DNA from 3 places in the Photobacterium sp. GSS17 genome. Region 1 is predicted to be linked to each of the others. Evidence: predicted binding sites of a transcription regulator. Region 1 holds the regulator's gene; each other region holds the start of a gene.

Region 1 (6,522 bases):
TTTACCTCAACTTCCCACGGAGAGCGGATCCGAGCCTCGCCAGTTATACAGTTCACACCAAGAGCAGAATAACGCTCCACACTGTCATGGGGTTCAATCCGGTTGATAACGTGGCGTACCCGTGCCATCACCGCGGCAAAGTCAACCTGAGGAGCGGTGGCCTGAATACCAAACCGACTCGCGTTGTTGATTTCAGACATGGCATGCGCGGCTCGAATAATGGCTTTTGACGGTACACAACCAGTATTCAGGCAGTCGCCGCCCATTTTCTCTTTCTCAATCAGGGTCACTTTAGCTTTTACGGCGGCCGCGATATATGCACTGACCAGTCCGCCAGCACCTGCACCGATAACCACCATGTTCTGATCAAATTGTGCGGGTTTCGTCCAGTCGGCGTAAAGTCGTTGACGACTGATGATGTGCATGACTGCTTTGGCTGAAAATGGGAAGACACCGAGCAACATCAGAGACACCAATACCGGCAGGGAAATAATCCCGCTCAGGCTCTCAATCTGACCTAATTGGGTACCTGCATTCAGGTAAACAACCGTTCCCGCCAGCATGCCCAACTGGCTCACAACATAAAATTTTCGGGTCGTGATAGGGGTCAGCCCCATCAGCAGATTAACCAGGAAAAACGGAAAAATAGGAATCAAACGCAGTGTAAACAGATAGAAAGCCCCATCTTTTTTGACTCCGGCATTGATGGCGCTCAGTCGCTTACTGAAACGGCTCTGCACCCAGTCATGCAAAATATAGCGACTGAACAGAAATGCCAGTGTTGCGCCGATGGTGCTAGCGAACGACACCAGCAACAGACTCCACCAGAAACCAAACAAGGCGGCCCCCAGCAAAGTCATAATGACGGCCCCCGGTAGGGAAAGCGCGGTCACGACCACATACACCATAAAATACAGCACACTGGACAGCAGTGGCTGGGCGAGGATGGTATCCCGCAAAACCTGTTGCTGAGCCTTGGCATGTTCAAGCGTCAGGTATTGCCCTAAATCGAGGGCGTACCACAGTACAAACAGCAGGCTGACCAGCAGGATCGTGATAACTTTCTTTTTATTGATGGCGGGCTTTTTGTCCACCACAGGTTTATTCGTCATAACGGCTTCCTGTTAGCATCCTTGTCGGCCTGAACGGTGTTTGTGGTCGGAGTTGTGTCAGATTCTGAAGCCGAAGGCTGAATGGGTAGCGAACAGAAGCCTTGCTCTGGTACATCCAGCGCAGTATTGAACTTGGCCGACAAGTTCTGGAAGGCAATCAGGGCAGTGAGCTCTACTAAGGCATCTTCGTCGAACCACTGTTTAAGACTAACCAGCATGGAATCCGTGACTCGTTGCCCGGTGACAGTGACGGCTTCCACATAGGTCAGAACGGCATGTTCACATTCATCAAAATGCTCACTTTGTTGCCAATGTGCCAGCGCTTTGATTTTCTCGACAGACTGGCAACGTTCTGCCAGTCGCATGCCGTTGGCATCGACACAGAAGGCACAATCATTGAGTTGGGAGACCCGGACACACACCAGCGAGCGAATCACCGGGGAGAGGGGAGAAGAACGGCGATCCAGATAACCAAAAAATCCGGCGACCAGCCAAAATAAAGGCGGACGTCTACCCCACAGTAAAGCAGGATTCAGCACTTTGCCGAAGTGCCGCTGTTGGAGCCAGAGCAGGGGTCTGATCAGAACGGAGTAACGCTTTTTAGCCGAAATACGCACAGGAACCTCTTTTTCGTCGGTGTGTCGTGTAACTGTCTGAGTCCAATATAAAGATCATGGATCATTTTATCGGTAAATATCAGACAAAGACCTGATAAAGAGGTAAAAAATTTCAGTCGCTAATGAAAATAGCAGAAATCAGGATTGATCGATGGAAATTCGTACAGGAATGGATTGCGGCTGGTTAGCCACCTGATTGCGACTGCTTGGTGCATCGGTGATCAGAATATAGCCACAAGCGATAATCGGGGCGACAGACAACAACATGGTTTTACCAATATGGTAATTACGATACCAATACTTTCTAGCGCGGATTTTGAGGAGTAGTCCCCAGACGAATAAAGTGACGTTTAACACGGTAATCGACAGTAACACATCATGCATAGCCACCGGTGAAGCCACTTGTTGGCTGACCAATAAATAGACAACCACAGGCGGAAGCAGGCTAATAAGAACCACCGCTCGCATCAGGCGTGGCCATTTGCCAAACTTATCCTTGAACATCTGTTCATTTTGTCCTGGGAAAGGTTGGGAATAGTTCATATAACCTCCGGTGTTTTACATCCGGCTAATTCTACAATTGCCCTCATTGAATAAAAGTGTGTTGCCGAATTAATAAGCAGCTTTGTGAGTTAATTCAATGTTTGACAGGGAATGACATTATTCTGTCATTGCAGAGCCAAAAATATGTTGGGAATAAAAAAGAGATCCGAAGATCTCTTTTATATGTGTTAGGTTGCGATTAACTTAATTTCGCAAGAAGTTCTGAGCGCCGCTCTTTCGGGATAACAGACCAGTGCTTGCCACTGATTGCTCCTTCCAAAGCCCACAGTAAGTCGATACTTACTTCGCCTTCATGAGTGCTCTGTAGCGCTTTATACGCATTCAGGGCACCGGCTTCGTACAGCTCATCCACTGTGGTTATTCCGGCTTTTTTCAACATCCTCTCATTCGCCAGGCGAAGATTGGGTAAATCTTTGATTCGATTGGGAGAGGTGTTATTTTTTATTTCTTTATCTGCTTTAGCGGCAGATAAAGACAATTTCGCCTGAGCCAGAATTTTATCAGTATCGTCCCACCACTCTTCAGGAATGGCATAATGTTTGGTTACAACAGGAAAGCCACGTTTCTTATATACATAAGGTTTCATTCCTGCGGATTTATATTCCTTTTCATTGTCGGCATTCGCCCGTAAATGCAGTTTGTCATTTACCACGAGTGCAAACATTGTTTCGCCAGAAAATATGCCAAAGCCGCCAAACATTGAGCGTGATTTGACGTTATCGAAATTATTAAAAAGGCGTAATGAATCTTTGAGTACTGGTTTGTCCATGCGTCTTCTCGGTGAATTGTTACTAGGTCACCTAACAACGAGCGAGGATTCAAGAATAGCAGAGTTGTAAAACGAACTGTCAGGGAAAAGTGAAATTATTTCCTGATGTTATCTGCTATATCCATCGGCAACCCCGCTACCATAAGTTGACTGCTTTAAAAATAAAACTGCCTACTCTTAGGCCGGAAGCTTTGCGTCCCTACCTTTCGATAGGTTTGCCTTGTTCGTGACACCTAAAGCATATCTCAGAAGATTATTTTGAACTTGCTCCCAACTTTTAAAGTGTGATATTGCTCCCAGTAATATCTCACAATTTTTATAGTGATATACTTCTAATGTTGTGAATTTATTACTGTTTAAGTCAAAAGTGGTACAAAAAAACCGGAGATAAAAATCTCCGGTTTGTCATACATTTGTCATCAAGTTATGCATATCAGCTGTTCAGGTTACGCACTGATTTGCGAACGACCAGTTCTGGTATCATTTCAAAAACCTGATGCTCGTGTTCTTTGTTCTTCACGCGATCCATCAGAATCTCAACCGCACTCTTACCCAAACGGCGTTTAGGCTGGTGGATCGTGGTCAGTGGCGGTGAAAAATACGGTGCCAGGTCGATGTTATCGTAGCCAATGATCGACATATCGTCAGGTACACGGATACCGGCTTGCTCAAATGTACTGATCATGCCCATCGCCATGATGTCATTGAAGCAGAAAATCGCGGTTGGACGCTTTTCCATTGCCATAAATGTGTTGGCCGCTTTTACCGCAGATTCACATTCGAAGTCACCTTCCAGAATCCAGTCTTCATTGATGTCTAGTCCGGCTTCTGTCATTGCCTTGCGGAAACCTTTCAGGCGTTCGCGACAGGCCGCTTTTTCTGCGTGGCCAGTCAGACAGCCAATTTCCTTATGACCGTGCTCAATAAAGAATTTGGTTGCCACGTAGCCGCCAAGTTCAGCATTGTCCTGAATTTTATCGGTGTGCGGGCTTTCCGGACCCCAGTCCATGATCACCATCGGCAGATCTTTCTGGCGCTCCAGCAGTTCCAATAGTTGCTCGTCAAGATCCGAACACATCACCAGCAGGCCATCTACCCGTTTTTCGGCCAGCATACGCAGGTAATCTCTTTGCTTTTCCAGGTTACCTTCGGTGTTACACAGAATCAGCGTATAGCCTTCACCGTAGCAATATTCTTCAACGCCGTGGACAACTTCAGCGAAAAACGGGTTGGTCGATTTGGTTACCAGCATGCCGATGGTGCGGGTTGTATTGCACTTCAGGCTTCGTGCTACGGCACTTGGTGCGTAGTTCAGCTCTTCAACCGCCGCGAGAACTTTCTTCTGTGTTGCTTCAGCCACGAAGCGTGTTTTGTTGATCACGTGTGAAACGGTGGTGGTTGAAACACCAGCCATACGTGCAACATCTTTAATCGTTGCCATAGTTATTCTTCTAGTGAATGGGTCCGCAGACCTTTAAATTGAATGCATTACCTAAGAGGACAGTGATGAGTTGCGATGTCAGGGATGCCATTCACTATTCTGTTAGGTGGAATTACCAGAAACGCCAAAAGGCCGCATCTCGAACGGGCGGCTTCATCTCTGATAACAAAAAATCGTACCCGCGCTAATAAAACGCGTTGCATGGATCATTTGCATTGTTTAATCGCTTGCGATCACATTTTACTGAGTGTGGCCAATAGTGCAATGTTTCTGGCCAAAGTCATGGATATTAATTGACAGTTATCAATATTTTGCTTGTAACAAGGCTCTACGCTGCAATTTATTGTTATGGTAATAACTTGATTTGAAACAAATTTAATATCCTGCAATAAATCAGTTTGCATGGAATAAAAATACCGGTTGTGCTTGCTGCGCGACAACCGGTACTAATTTCGCTCAATCAACGATGTTTCCGCTCTTATAAAACCGTGGTCTTTTCACTTGAAGCGGCGTTATCACTCTGCTTCACGAGGTTTGATTGATAGTAATAGCGGCTCTGTTTTCTGCCTTTTTTCTGTCTGCGTTTTCACCGGCCGGTAACACGACAGGGTAGCCGTCGACCGGGTGGTGGCTGATGCATACCGGCCAGCCATATACGGTTTCAATGAGCGATTCGCTTAACGCATGCTGCGGGCTACCATCTGCCTGGATTTTGCCGTTGTTCATGATAACTAACCGGTCAGCGTACTGAGCAGCAAGGTTCAGATCATGGATGACGACGATGACCGCCGCGCCGGCCCGAGCCATGTCTCTGGCGACGCGTAACGTGTTGTGCTGATGCGCCAGATCTAACGCTGAGGTCGGTTCATCAAGCATCAGAACGCACTGTTCGCCCGCCTGACTTAATTGTGTCAGCACGCGGGCAAAATGAACCCGCTGTTTTTCTCCGCCGGATAAGGTCGGGTACAGACGTGAAGACAGGGCAGTCACGTCTACCTGCGCCATTTTTTCACTGGCAATTTTTCGGGTACGGGCCTGCGAGATATTGAGAGGCAAAGCCCCCAGAGCCACCACTTCTTCAGCCGTGAAGGCAAATGTCAGACTGCTGTGCTGCGGCAGGATGCCGAGATGCTGAGCCAGCTGATGGGGTGGCCAGTTTTGTCGGTTGCGGCCGAAATAGCAGATTTCCCCTGGCACGCTCCGTTCACCACACAGAACTTTCAGCAGGGTACTTTTCCCTGCGCCGTTGGGGCCTAACAGTGCAGTCAGCTCGCCTGAGCGAATGTCGATCGAGAAGTCGTCCAGAATCACTTTGTCGCCCAGACTGAGGTTCAAACCCGTGACGCTGACTGCTACGGGCTCTGTTACCACAATTGGCTTTGTTACCAAAGACGAGCGGTTGGCCGAATCTGCTGGCTGGCGTGCAAAGGACGAAGCGTTCACGGTTGTTGGATTGTCACTCATGACAGTTTGCCCTTTTGCTTAACTAACAGTGTGATGAAAAATGGCGCGCCAATTAACGCGGTGATGATGCCAACAGGAAGCTCTGACGGTGCCGCGACAACGCGCGCCAGCATGTCAGCAATCAGGAGCAGTAAAGCGCCAAGCAAAGCGGACAGCGGAAGCAGGGTTTTGTGGTTCGGCCCGATCAGCATTCGACAAATATGGGGAACAATCAGGCCAACAAAACCGATCACCCCGGTCAGGGAAACGGCCACTCCGACGCCAGCGGCACAAAGCAGAATCAGGCTGCGTTTCAGGTGCTGGACGTTAACACCCAGGTGACGAGCTTCTGCTTCTCCCAGCAAAAAGGCATTCAGGGCGTTGGCATGGCGATCAAAAAGAACAATCAGCAGCGCCAGCGTCATATAGGCCAGAGCGATGCTGGGCCAGGTTGCGCCAGCCAGTGAGCCTAATGTCCACAATGACAGATCTCGCAGTGCCTGATCATCGGCATAGTAGTTCATCAGGCCCAGTGCTGCGCCGGACAGCGCGCCAATAGCAACCCCAGCCAGTAAC
Region 2 (6,522 bases), 1.3 Mb from region 1:
ATCCTGACCCTGTGCCATGGTTGGCGAATTGCCTGTCTGATAGGTGTGGCTCCTTTGCTGTTACTGGCCGGGTTCGGGTTGCTGCCACTGGCGGACATCGGGTTGTACGGTCTAACCGGAGTGACTTTGCCGGTGCTGGTCAGTTATGGTCTGTTTGCCCTGACTTACCGGTATCTGGCCCATCATCTGTTTGTCTATATCTTTGTCGGCGCGTTCATCAATGCGGCTCTGACTATGATTGCCCATATGGTGCTGACCAGTGGCTGGATTGCTCTCAGCGGTATCTTCAGCTGGTCATACATAGTGGAGAATTATCTGGTTCTGATGCCGTTGCTGTTGTTCCCTGAAGCCCTGATTAACGGGATGGCAATTACACTGCTGGTGGTTTACCGGCCGGAATGGGTGCGAACGTTCCATGACGGTGATTACCTGGATCGCCGCTGACTGAGCGTGCGTCGCCAGCGCAGCTACGGTCAATGGAAAGTACTCTACAAGTCTCACACCAGTGTTTGTGGGTGTGAGACTTGATCTTGGATAGAGGTTAAGGGAATGCGGCTAGGAATACCACGTTTTACCTCTACCTCTACCTCTATCACTATCTATGGCAATCGCACTGCAGGCGAGTGAGACGGTTCAGCTCAGGCCGATGATATGGCCGTTTTCATCAATATCCAGTGCCATGTAGGCAGGCTTTTCCGGCAGCCCCGGCATGGTCATGACATTCCCGCACAAGGCATACACGAAGCCGGCTCCGGCGCACAGTTTCAGCTCTCGCACCGGGAGGACAAAATGACTGGGCGCGCCTTTCAGGCTTGGATCGTGACTGATGGACAGCGGCGTTTTTGCCATGCACACCGCCAGGTTATCGTGCCCCTGAGCCTTAAAGGCGGCGAGCTGGTTTTGCGCCAGTGGCGACAGCTCAATGCCGCTGGCACCGTAACCGACTTCTGCCACAGCCATGAGCTTCTCTTCCAGCGGCTGGCCGAGGTGGTACAACGGGCGAAATTGCGCTGGATGCGCACATGCCCGAATCACGGCATCCGCCAGTTCAGCGGCACCGTCACCGCCTTTGCCAAAGGCTTCGCTCACTGCAACCTCGACATGGGTTGAAAACGAAGTGTTTGCGACCATGGCTTTGAGCTGCTCCAGTTCGGAGTCGGTATCCTGCGGGAAGCGGTTAATTGCAACAACTACCGGCACGCCGTACTTGGCGGCGTTATTGATGTGCCATTGCAGGTTGGCAAAACCGGCGGTTAACGCATTTTCATCCGGTGCGAAAATGGCGTCCGGCAGTGCTTGCCCCGGGCGCAGATCGTACAGGCCAGAGTTAGCTTTCAGGCCGCGCAATGTGGCAACCACGACCGCACAATCGGGACCACGACCGGCTTGCTGTGCTTTGATATTGCAGGCTTTCTCAAACCCCATGTCAGAGCCGAAGCCCCCTTCAGTAACGGTAAACTCGGTCAGCTTGAGAGCAATGCGGTCGGCCAGAATGGAGGAGTTGCCGTGGGCAATGTTGGCAAATGGCCCGGCATGGATCAGCGTCGGGACACCTTCCAGAGTCTGCATCAGGGTCGGCTCAATGGCTTCGCATAATGTCACCGCCATGGCACCGGCCACCTGCAGATCATCCGCGGTGATGGGCTGACCGTCAATGTCATATGCCAGCACGATCCGGCCAATACGCTGGCGCATGTCCGCCAGATCACGGGACAGAGCCAGAATGGCCATCAGCTCAGAAGCGGCTGAAATATCAAAGCCGTCTTCGCGCTCAATGCCGTTAATGGTTTTTCCCGGTTCATTTTTGCCCACTGTGACCATGCGCAGGGCGCGATCGTTATGATCCATGACCCGCTTCCAGACTATGCGCTGGACGTCGATGCGTAGGGCGCGCAGGCCGGTTTTCTCGGTAAACCCGTCATAGCCATGACGGCTTTCATGGTACAGGCGGGCATCCAGCGCTGCCGCGGCCAGATTGTGCGCGGCGGTAACTGCGTGAATATCACCGGTCAGGTGCAGATTGAGTTTTTCCATCGGGGCAACTTGGCTGTAACCGCCCCCGGCGGCTCCGCCTTTGACTCCAAACACCGGCCCCATGGATGGCTGACGAATACAGGCCATCACTTTTTTGTGCCGTTTGGCCAGTCCTTGCGCCAGTCCGATGGTGGTGACAGTTTTGCCTTCTCCCAGCGGCGTGGGGGTGATTGCGGTGACCAGAACCAATTTCCCTTCCGGCTGATCTGCCAGTCGGTTGAGTACGGAGGGCTTCACCTTGGCTTTCAGGGTGCCTTGTGGAGTTAAGTCTTCCGGATGCAGTCCGGCACGTCGGGCCACATCATCGATAGGGGAAAGTGGGGTTTCGCGGCAGATCTCAATATCACTTTTCATGGTCAGCCATCACCTCGCTGGAAGTTGGGAATGTTGTCGATTCTATCATTTATAGAAAGGCAATCGTTTGCGTGCGGGTTATACCACAATAATATCATGCCTATGTATCTTTTTTACGGTGTAAGTGCGGTGATTTTGATGTGCGGCAAATTTCAGGACCTTGCCAAAACCAGGGAGACGGGGGAGGTTGGCAGGGAAATGGCAGCAAAGGCGACAAACAAAAACAGGCCAGCTGATAGCTGGCCTGTGAGTAAGAACCTGATACTCAGGCAGTTTCGATTTGTGCGGAGACTTCTTCGGAAACGTCATTGTGATCCGCCACTGCACGAAGCTGACCGTATACCGGACGCAGCGCCTGGACAATTTCCTTACGGGTGATAAGGCCAACCAGCTGGTCGTCCTCGACAACCGGGTAGATATGCGGACGGCTGACATTCATGGTCCGTGCCCGCTCATTGAGTGACAGGCTGGTCAGTTGGGTCGCAATACCGCTGCTGGAAACCGGGTACAGGATATTTTTGTCGATACTCATGTATTCCGCGATTTCCAGAATGGAGTTGTCCGGGCTGACGGTCTGGATTTCATGGCGCATCAGATCCTGCACTTTGCTTTCCTGATCCGGCATGTAGTCATTGCACCACAGGTCAACCAGCGCATCATGCAGGGAGAAGAACCCCACCAGACGTTCGTCGCTGGTTAATACCGGTGCACCGGACAGGTCTTCACGCAGCAGTAAATCCAGCGCGGTAGCCACCGGCATTCCTGGTGCCAGAGTGAGAGGGGCAGGGTGCATGTGGTCTTTGACCAGTAAGTTATCGTTGAGCATATCAGAGTCCATTTGTAAGTTGTTGTGGGCTGAAAAATCCGGACGAATCAGAGTGGCGGAAGCCAGCGCCGGTTGCGGAGAGTGGTAAATCGCCCAGTAGCTGAGCCCGACCAGTACTCCTCCGCCGACGATATTCCCCAAGGTGACCGGGATAAGATTGGCAAAGATAAAGTTGTAAACAGTGAGATCGGCGTAGTGCTCGGGAGCAACGCCCAGGTTGGTCCAGAACGAAGCCGGTGCCAGCTGCTGAATGGTGATCCCAAGCGGAACCATGAACATATTGGCGACGCTGTGCTCAAACCCGGTGCTGACGAACATGGCTACCGGCAGAACCAGCATGGCCATTTTGGTCATCATGTTGTTAGAGCAGAATGTCATCCAGACTGCCAGGCATACCAGCAGGTTACACAGTACCCCCAGTGCGAATGCCTCCGCTGGCTGATGGTGCAACTTGTGCTGAGCGATATTCAGGGCATTGAGTCCCCATTGGCCGCCGTCGAGCTGATACAGGCTACCCATGGTGACCAGCAGCAGTAACAACATGGCACCGATGAAGTTGCCGAAGTACACCTTCCCCCAGGTACTCAGCATTTTGTGGGTGCTGATGTGACGGTTGGCGCGGGCGATAGAAGAAAGCACGGTACTGGTAAACAGCTCGCCGCCGCAGATAACCACCAGAATCAGGCCGAGGCTGAATGCCAGTCCGCCGAACAGACGGTTGATGCCCCAGTTAATTGCCTGGTTTCCGGTCGTGACCGTGATGTAAAACACGAAAGCCAATCCGATGAAGACACCGGCGGTTACTGCCAGAGCAACGGTGGTGTGCGTCGGCTTGGATGCTTTGCCGACGGCATAAGCCTCCGCTTGCTTCATCATCTCTTTCGGATTGAAGTTGGTGTTGTTGGATGAGGATGCTATTGCCATATTGCACCTCCTCCGTGGCGTCGTGGACGCACAGTGACTGCGTGATGCAGAGTTGATAACGTCACATTTCCTCCTGGTTGTGAATGTAGACTGCAGGCAGGATAGGTCGCGCGTAATACTTGAGTAAAATTGATAATTTCTTTAACCCTTATCACTAATGTTGATATTCTAGAGGGTGTATACAGGCAGATTTGCGAAGAGGATGGAATGCGCTACTCACTGAAACAGCTGGCCGTGTTTGAAGAGGTGGCCAATACCCGCAGCGTCAGCAAAGCCGCGGAAAACCTGGCTCTGACTCAGTCCGCTGCCAGTATGGCGTTGTCACAGCTGGAAAAATTGCTTGGACGGCCATTGTTTGAACGGCAGGGGAAGCAGATGGCGCTGACTTACTGGGGCGCGTGGCTGCGCCCACGAGCCAAACAACTGCTGTTTGATGCCCAGCAAATCGAGCTGGGGTTTTATGACCAGCACATTGTCAGTGGCGAGATCCATGTGGCGGCCAGCCAGACCGCGGCCGAGCACCTGCTACCTGATCTTATCAGTATGATAGATAAAGACTTTCCAGAATTGCGTATCCAGCTTAGCGTCAGCAATGCCCAGAAAGTGATTGATCGGGTCCGTAATTACGAGTGTGAGCTGGGTATTATTGAAGGGCGTTGTGATGACAGCCGGGTCGAGCAGGAAGTCTGGTGCCATGACCACCTGGTCATTATCGCTTCCAAATATCACCCCTACGCCAAACTGGAAACGGTCAGCCTGGCACAGCTGGAGCAGGCTAAATGGGTATTGCGCGAGCAAGGTGCAGGTACCCGAAAGAGCTTTGAAAGTGCGATTCACGGGGTGATTGATGATCTGGATGTGTGGCGGGAGTATGAGCAAATACCGGTGTTACGGACGTTGGTGATGAATGGCCCTTACCTTAGCTGCCTCCCGTATTTGGATGTGGTGAAGCACATTGAGCGCGGTGAGCTGGTGGCACTGAAGGTACCGGAACTGAATATGCGCCGGACGTTATCTTTTATCTGGCGGGCGGATTCGATTGAAAACCCACTGCGGGAATGCATTCGGCGGGAAGCGATCCGGATGATGAAGGACCGTAAAATGGAGATGTAGGCCTGAAATGGCCATATTGGCTCAGCTTATATCATTAAAACTGATGTTAATTTTCAGGAAAACTTATACTCAATTGCGAGCATATTAAGGGTTGTGTCGCTATTAATGGCAATTTCATTATGGCTATTGCATTGAAAAAACATATTTTTTCGTAATGTTTCCATCATGTACTGCTGATTCTGTTTAAAAACACTCTTCTGATGACAAAATGAAGGAAGTTTTCTTTATCAATTTAGCTGATTTATTTGTTAGATATATTAGATATGCATTTGAGTGATTAGTGTGCGGTTGAGTGATTGTAAGGGGACAATTCTGCGGCGCACTCTCAAGTGGCTTTGCCACTCTTTGAAGTATTGCTTAGGTATTAACGGTCGTTTGTCCTTTGGTATTTTTGCTCTTTCCACAGAAGTTGCCCTTGAGGACCAATTAAGTTTCCATCTTAGAGAAGGCAACATTTAACAGCTGAGTTTCTTTGAATACCAGACCGATATTGAGTCTGAGCCAGCTTCCCATGTTCGATTTTCTCAACAATCGCTAGTTTGAAGGCGAGGGCGTTTGAGGTGGGTAATGATAGGTGGTTAGATTAGCTGTTATCATCAAGCCAATCTAACCAAGGGTGACCTTTCAGCTTTTTGTTTTATCATCAAGGCATTTAGGAATATGAATAACATCAGCTAAATGCTTCTTTTTAACTTTGGCTAAAATTTCACGTGACCTCTGTTTAATTTTCCTCTGCTTTTCCTTTGAATAGTCATTCACAGCTTTTGGTGCTTACCACATACAGTGCAGCGATAGAGTGCTTTATAAGAAAAGCGTTGAAAAAAATTACGTTTAATACGTACCCAATTATGATTAGCGCATTCCATGCTTCACCTCTCCTACAGACATCACTGAAATGTACCTGTAAGTATGAGAGGTTGCTCCCAAAAAATTCAGCTATTGAGATGCCGGTCAATAAATGGGAGGGTATATGTGATTGGCGTTATGAATGGTTTATTTTACTGTCTAAATAAGTGGGCTGGTAAATAAAAAATAAATACATTCAATAAGTTGCTAACAGATTCTGGGGGCTGGTGCTTTTATTGACCCATATTAAATATTGATTAAAATTTATGATTGTTGATATGGAGGTAGTTTAATAATGGGCGATTTTCGCTATGCCTGGTGTCTATCGCATCGTGCTGTGTGACATTGGTAGCTGCTAACACAAATAATCCGCATGTTCTTTCCACCAGAGAGTCTTAATCCCTTGCTCTGAGTAATTACAGCCA
Region 3 (6,522 bases), 1.5 Mb from region 1:
TGGTTCATGTTCTATCTTTTATCTATTAGTAACACATTAAGGTTGCAGGGAACGACGCAACTCACGCTGTACCTGTCTGGCACCCGGACGGATCCCGCGCCACAGCATGAAGCTTTCCGCTGCCTGGCCCACCAACATCCCGAGCCCATCCAGGACTACATTAGCCCCCTGCTGCTGTGCCCACTGATTAAACGCAGTAGGTTCCGCACCGTACACCATGTCGTAGCACACGGTATGCGGCTCAATCAGGCTGGCGGGGATCCCCGGCAACTGGCCACTCAGGCTGGCTGAAGTGGAATTAATGATGATGTCATAGTGGTCACCCTCCAATTCATCCAGTGCCTTCGCGCTCACCGGGCCATGTGTTGCGAAGGCCTCGACCAGTGCATCGGCTTTCGCGACGGTCCGGTTGGTGATAGTGACGGATGACGGCTGCTGAGCCAGTAACGGCAGGACCACGCCACGCGCCGCGCCGCCCGCACCTACCAGCAAAATACGCTTACCCTGGAGCTCAATCTGGTGTTGCAGCAGATCCTGCACTAACCCTTCACCGTCAGTGTTGTCCCCCAGGATTAACCCGTCGTCCAACTTTTTGAGGGTATTGACGGCACCGGCTAGGCGAGCACGCTCTGTCAGCTGATCCGCATAGTCGAACGCCTGCTCTTTAAAAGGCACAGTGACATTACAACCTCGCCCCCCATCAGCAAAGAAAGTCTCCAGCGCCGCCACAAAACCATCCAACGGGGCTAATCGGGCTTCATAGCTCATGTCCTGGGCGGTCTGGCGCGCAAACAGGGTGTGAATAAAAGGCGATTTACTCTGGGCAATCGGGTTGCCAAACACAACGTACTTATCCATTTGCAAGAAATCCATGCTCGGTAAAACGAGAAAAGGGTCAGTGATTCACTGACCCTATCATTGCCGTCGCAGGGGAACAAACCGTTTTTAACGGTTACCAGTCGCGGGGCTGAAGGTAATGTTCATACAACACCGCTTCTGGCGATCCTGGTTCCGGTTCGAAACCGTATTCCCAGCGAGCCAGTGGCGGCATCGACATCAAAATCGACTCCGTGCGACCGCCGCTTTGCAAGCCAAACAAGGTCCCACGGTCATAGACCAGGTTGAATTCCACATAACGGCCACGACGGTACAACTGGAACTGGCGTTCACGCTCACCGTATTCCGTATTCTGGCGCAGCTCAACAATCGGCAGATAAGCATCCAGATAGCCGTTGCCTACAGCCTGGATGTAAGCAAAGCTCTTTTCAAAGCCCCATTGGTTCAGGTCATCAAAAAACAGGCCACCGACCCCCCGGGTTTCATTACGGTGCGGTAAGAAGAAATACCGATCGCACCACGCCTTATGTTCCTCATACACCGTGTCACCAAACGGCTGGCACAGCGTTTTCGCGGCCTGGTGCCAGTGCTGGCAGTCTTCTTCAAAAGGGTAAAACGGCGTCAGGTCAAAGCCACCGCCAAACCACCAAACCGGCGCTTCACCCTCTTTTTCGGCAATAAAAAAGCGGACGTTTGCATGGGAAGTCGGGATATACGGATTGCGAGGATGGATAACCAAGGAGACACCCATCGCTTCGAAGCTGCGGCCAGCCAGTTCCGGACGATGGGCCGTTGCCGATGCTGGCATTTGGGTACCGTAGACGTGCGAGAAATTAACGCCACCCTGTTCGAACACCCGGCCATCGCGCAACACCCGACTCCGGCCGCCGCCACCCAACTCACGCACCCAGGCATCTTCTTCAAAACGGGCTTGACCGTCCTGCTGCTCCAGTGCCTGGCAAATCCGATCCTGAAGATCGAGTAAAAAAGCTTTTACTGCGTCTTTATTGACTTCCTGCATCTTTCTTTATCCCTGTCGGAAAATCTGACCGGTACGGGCATCTCGTATCTCTGACGGATTTTCCCGTCCACCGGTGTCACCTTGTAAAATCGCGGCCAGTCGGTCACCCAGTTGCAGCTCAACCTCCGCGACCGTCCGGCCCGGCTCCTGGCCGGTCAGGTTGGCGCTGGTCGACGTCAGCGGTTTACCGAAAGCCAGACACAATGCCTGCACCAGAGGATGATCAGTCACGCGAACCGCAATGGTGTCAAACTGGCCGGTTAGAAAGCGGGGTACCCCAGGCTTGGTTGGCATTACCCAGGTAACCGGTCCCGGCCAGGAATCAAAAATTCGCTGTTTCTGCTCGTCAGTCAGCTGACTGTCGTCTATGTAAGGCGCCAGTTGCTCATAATTGGCTGCGATCAGAATCAGGCCTTTCTCAACCGGTCGTTGCTTCAGCGCCAGTAGTTTCATGACGGCCTGCTCACTATCAGGGTCACAACCTACGCCAAAAACCGCTTCAGTCGGATAGGCGATCACTTCCTCCTGCCGCAGGGCAGCCACCACATGGTTCAGGTTTTCCACACGTTCCTCGATGCTTATCAGGTCATTGCCTGTCTTGAGTGTTCTGTGCTGCTATCTTACCGACTCCTGAACCACAACTCCACGCTCGTTAACGATTGTTGCAATTTCACCGACGCAAACGTTTTCCTTCACAAAAAATCTTCGTATAATGCAGCCCACACGCACTGAACCCAATAGTTTTGCTACCCCAAAGGAGATCGGGATGAAAGTTGGAATCATCATGGGATCAAAGTCTGACTGGCCAACCATGCAGCACGCAGCGGAAATGCTAGATCGCTTCAATATCGCTTATGAAACCAAGGTGGTCTCGGCTCACCGAACTCCGCACCTGCTGGCGGAATATGCGGAGAGTGCACAGACCCGTGGCATTAAGGTGATTATTGCCGGTGCCGGGGGGGCTGCGCACCTGCCGGGCATGACGGCGGCCTTTACCAGCCTGCCGGTGTTAGGGGTACCGGTCCAATCCCGCGCTCTGAAAGGCATGGATTCACTGCTTTCGATTGTACAGATGCCAAAAGGCGTGGCCGTGGGCACGCTGGCCATCGGTGAGGCCGGTGCTGCGAATGCTGGCCTGCTGGCAGCGCAAATCATCGGTACTCAGGACAGCGATGTCATGGCAGCCATTGATGCCTTCCGTAAAGAGCAGACTGACGCAGTACTGAGCAATCCAAACCCGGCTGAGGATTCACAATGAAAGTGCTAGTGCTGGGTTCCGGCCAGCTGGCCCGGATGATGTCCCTGGCGGGGGCACCGCTGAACATTGAAGTGTTTGCCTATGATGTGGCGACCGGTAAAGTCGTGCATCCGCTGACCCAGCAGGTCATGCTGAAAGGGTTGGATACCGCGCTCACCTACACCGATGTGATCACCGCAGAATTTGAGCATATTCCTCATGAAATTCTCGATATTTGCGAGCGTAGCGGCAAATTCCAGCCCACCACCACCGCCATAAAAGCCGGTGGCGATCGCCGTCTGGAAAAAAACCTGCTGGACAATGCTGGGGTGGCCAATGCGCCATACCATATCGTCACCAGCCGGGCAGAGTTGGACGCGGCCATCGCCAAAATTGGCCTGCCCATGGTGCTGAAGAGTGCACTGGGTGGCTATGACGGCAAAGGGCAGTGGCGTCTGAAAGAAGCGGGTCAGGTTGAAGCCGTCTGGCAAGACATGGCTGACTTCATGGCGCAGACTGAAAACCAGGCTATTGTAGCGGAAGCCTTCATCCCGTTTGATCGCGAGGTCTCCCTGATCGGAGCTCGCGGTCGTGACGGACAAATTGCGGTGTATCCACTGACCGAGAATACGCATACCAATGGGGTACTGAGCTTGTCCGTCGCCCAGGAAGGCGATCACGCGCTGCAGGCTCAGGCTGAAAAGATGTTTACTGCGCTGGCCAACTCACTCAACTACGTGGGTGTCCTGGCGATTGAATTCTTTGATGTAAACGGCCAGTTGCTGGTCAATGAAATTGCGCCCCGGGTACACAACTCCGGCCACTGGACCCAACAAGGGGCCGAAACCTGCCAGTTTGAAAACCATTTGCGTGCGGTCACCGGACTTCCATTAGGCAGCACGGCCTTAATCCGTCCGACAGCAATGGTGAACATCTTAGGAGAAGATCGCCTGCCAACCGCCATTCTGGCTGAACCAACCTGCCATATCCACTGGTACGGCAAAGAGAAGCGAGCCGGGCGAAAAATGGGGCACATTAACCTGTGCGCAGACACCCCGGCGGCCTTGCAAGAGGCGCTGAAACAATTAGCCAGCCATCTGGATCCGGACGCGTTTCCCGCCTTACATGGTTAACGCCGCGATACGGCCAGACTAGAAAACACAAAAGCCGGCTTACTGCCGGCTTTATTTTGTCACATGGCCCATTGTTGCTTCACCTGCCACCGCGAGCGTGTAAACACTGGCGTGGTGCTTGTTACCCGATATCCGGTTCGCCAGTTTCACCATGTTCCGGCGCCTGCGAAACGGCATCCTGATACGCATGGCAGCGTCGGTCTGCGCACTGCAAACGCACGCCACTGGCTAGCTTCTTCTCAACCAAAAGCGGATAAGCACATTGCTGACACACCCCGGCCACAGGTTTGAGGTTGACCGCAAAGCGGCAGGACGGGTACTGGTCACAAGCGTAAAACACCTTGCCGTAACGCGATTTGCGTTCGACCAGATGCCCTTTGCCACAATCCGGACAACCCAGCTGGGTAGCCTGCGCTTTTCTTTCCGGTGACTCAATATGCTGGCAGACCGGATACGCGCTGCAACCAATAAACATGCCATAACGCCCCTGACGCAACACCAGTTCCTCACCACAGTCAGGGCAGGGGGTTGCCAGGTGTTTCACGATATGGCCGTCGTTATGGTGGAGTGGCTTGATATAATCACAGGCGGGATAAGACGCACAGCCCAAAAACGGGCCGCGCTTACCGTGTTTCATCACCAGCGCGGCACCACATTGAGGACACAGATTTTCCCGCTCTAATGCGTGCTCGTGAGCGGTAAATAACGGCTCATTCGTTCGATCAGACATCTTACTCTCTACCACTTAGTAAACCTGACCGGCTTTAGTGAATATAGCCATCTTCCATGCCATACAGCAGTTCTTCCATCTGGCTGTAGGCGCTTTCATTACCCGGTGCATTAAACAGCACCATCAGAATGATCCATTTCAAATCATCCAGGGTAAAGTCAGCCGTATCCAGCTCCATGACCCGATCAATCACCATTTCACGGGTGTCTGCGCCCAGAACATGAATCTGCTCCAGGTAAGTCAGAAAGCCACGGCAGTTGGTATCCAGGCGAGTCATCTCTTGCGCCGTGTAAATGCGCATTGATGTCACCGCACTGGTGTTCATGTATGGGGTATTTTCGGTTTCTTGCAATGCGGCCAGTTTCTCAAGCCATTCCAGGGCCTTGTAAATATCTTCCTGATGGAACCCAGCTCGCAGCAATTCTTCGGATAATTCATCCTGATCGACCATCAATTCCACATCGCTGTGGATATAGGTCTCAAACAGGTACATAAGGATATCCATCATAACTAGCCCCTCCTCGCTCTGATATAGCCACCTGGTACAGCAGTGACCATCCCGAGCAGTTCCAGTTCAAGTAACTGCATCATGACTTCCTGAACAGGTTGCCCACTGCGCTCAGCAACTACATCTACGGGTGTTGCCTCACTGCCTACGTTAGCCAACAGCGCTGGAAATGGCAATTTTTCATTTTCAGGTTGTGCGAGCGATTCATCCGAATGGCTATTTTTTACGCAGCTTGTCAGCGCCCCGACTTCTTCAAAGATATCGACCGGTGTTTCGACCAGTTTGGCACCATTTTTTATCAGGGCATGGCAGCCTCGGCTCCCGGGATAATGAATCGGGCCGGGCAGGGCAAAGACTTCCCGCCCTTGCTCTAAGGCATACCGCGCCGTAATCAGCGAGCCACTTTTCTGCGCCGCCTCTATCACCAGTACGCCGACCGAGAGTCCGCTGATCACTCGGTTGCGACGCGGAAAGTTCTGCGGCCGAGGCGATTCATCCGGCCAGAACTCAGAGACCAGCGCCCCTTGCTGCGTAATCAGGCTCGCCAGCTCACGGTGTTTGGCCGGGTAGATCCGATCAAGGCCCGAGCCCAGTACCGCTACTGTGGCCCCGCCATTTTTCAGCGCTCCGTAATGCGCCTGACCATCCACCCCTAACGCCAATCCGCTGGTCACCACATACTCGGCCGCTACCAGTGCAGCCGCAAATTCATAAGCCGCTTCCCGACCGTCGATACTGGCTGAGCGGCTGCCGACAATAGCCAGCTGTGGCTGCAGCAACCAGTGCGGCTCTCCCCGGACAAACAATAAAGGAGGAGGTGAAGCGATTTCTTTAAGTAAAGCAGGGTAATGAGAAGAATCTAAGGTGAGTATAGTCTGGCCCGGCTGGCTGGCCCAACGCAGACAACGATCAATTTTTGCCATCGGAGGCTGGCGAAAGTGACTCACTTGGCGGGGAGTCATACCGATGCCCGTCAACTCTTCGGCCGACATCGCACGCAGGGATGACGGAGTCACATGTTCCAAGATACGGCTGATCCTGACGCCGCCCAGACCC

The links. The regulator PurR, encoded in region 1, represses purine synthesis genes. The targets are predictions, from matches to a motif close to TNANGNAAACGTTTNCNTNA.
Region 2: PGW97_RS12260 (formate--tetrahydrofolate ligase) is a predicted target of PurR. The motif match lies at 2,444-2,463, and genes of this name have one in related genera.
Region 3: purE (5-(carboxyamino)imidazole ribonucleotide mutase) is a predicted target of PurR. The motif match lies at 2,533-2,552, and genes of this name have one in related genera.

Annotation. Positions count from the first base shown of each region.
Region 1 is NZ_CP117517.1:1,429,572-1,436,093, forward strand. It holds gene PGW97_RS06315 (FAD-dependent oxidoreductase) at 1-1,076, opposite strand, end outside; gene PGW97_RS06320 (carboxymuconolactone decarboxylase family protein) at 1,109-1,729, opposite strand; gene PGW97_RS06325 (hypothetical protein) at 1,868-2,272, opposite strand; gene PGW97_RS06330 (TfoX/Sxy family DNA transformation protein) at 2,472-3,062, opposite strand; cyclic di-GMP riboswitch class I at 3,186-3,292, opposite strand; gene purR (HTH-type transcriptional repressor PurR) at 3,496-4,503, opposite strand; gene PGW97_RS06340 (heme ABC transporter ATP-binding protein) at 5,029-5,967, opposite strand; gene PGW97_RS06345 (FecCD family ABC transporter permease) at 5,964-6,522, opposite strand, start outside.
Region 2 is NZ_CP117517.1:2,752,474-2,758,995, reverse strand. It holds gene PGW97_RS12265 (energy-coupling factor ABC transporter permease) at 1-444, shown strand, start outside; gene PGW97_RS12260 (formate--tetrahydrofolate ligase) at 634-2,388, opposite strand; gene focA (formate transporter FocA) at 2,654-4,138, opposite strand; gene PGW97_RS12250 (LysR substrate-binding domain-containing protein) at 4,346-5,251, shown strand.
Region 3 is NZ_CP117517.1:3,526,567-3,533,088, forward strand. It holds gene PGW97_RS16150 (DUF1488 domain-containing protein) at 1-8, opposite strand, end outside; gene aroE (shikimate dehydrogenase) at 37-858, opposite strand; gene hemF (oxygen-dependent coproporphyrinogen oxidase) at 953-1,858, opposite strand; gene tsaC (L-threonylcarbamoyladenylate synthase type 1 TsaC) at 1,865-2,422, opposite strand; gene purE (5-(carboxyamino)imidazole ribonucleotide mutase) at 2,625-3,116, shown strand; gene PGW97_RS16175 (5-(carboxyamino)imidazole ribonucleotide synthase) at 3,113-4,228, shown strand; gene PGW97_RS16180 (DNA topoisomerase family protein) at 4,350-4,958, opposite strand; gene PGW97_RS16185 (DUF494 family protein) at 4,993-5,466, opposite strand; gene dprA (DNA-processing protein DprA) at 5,469-6,522, opposite strand, start outside.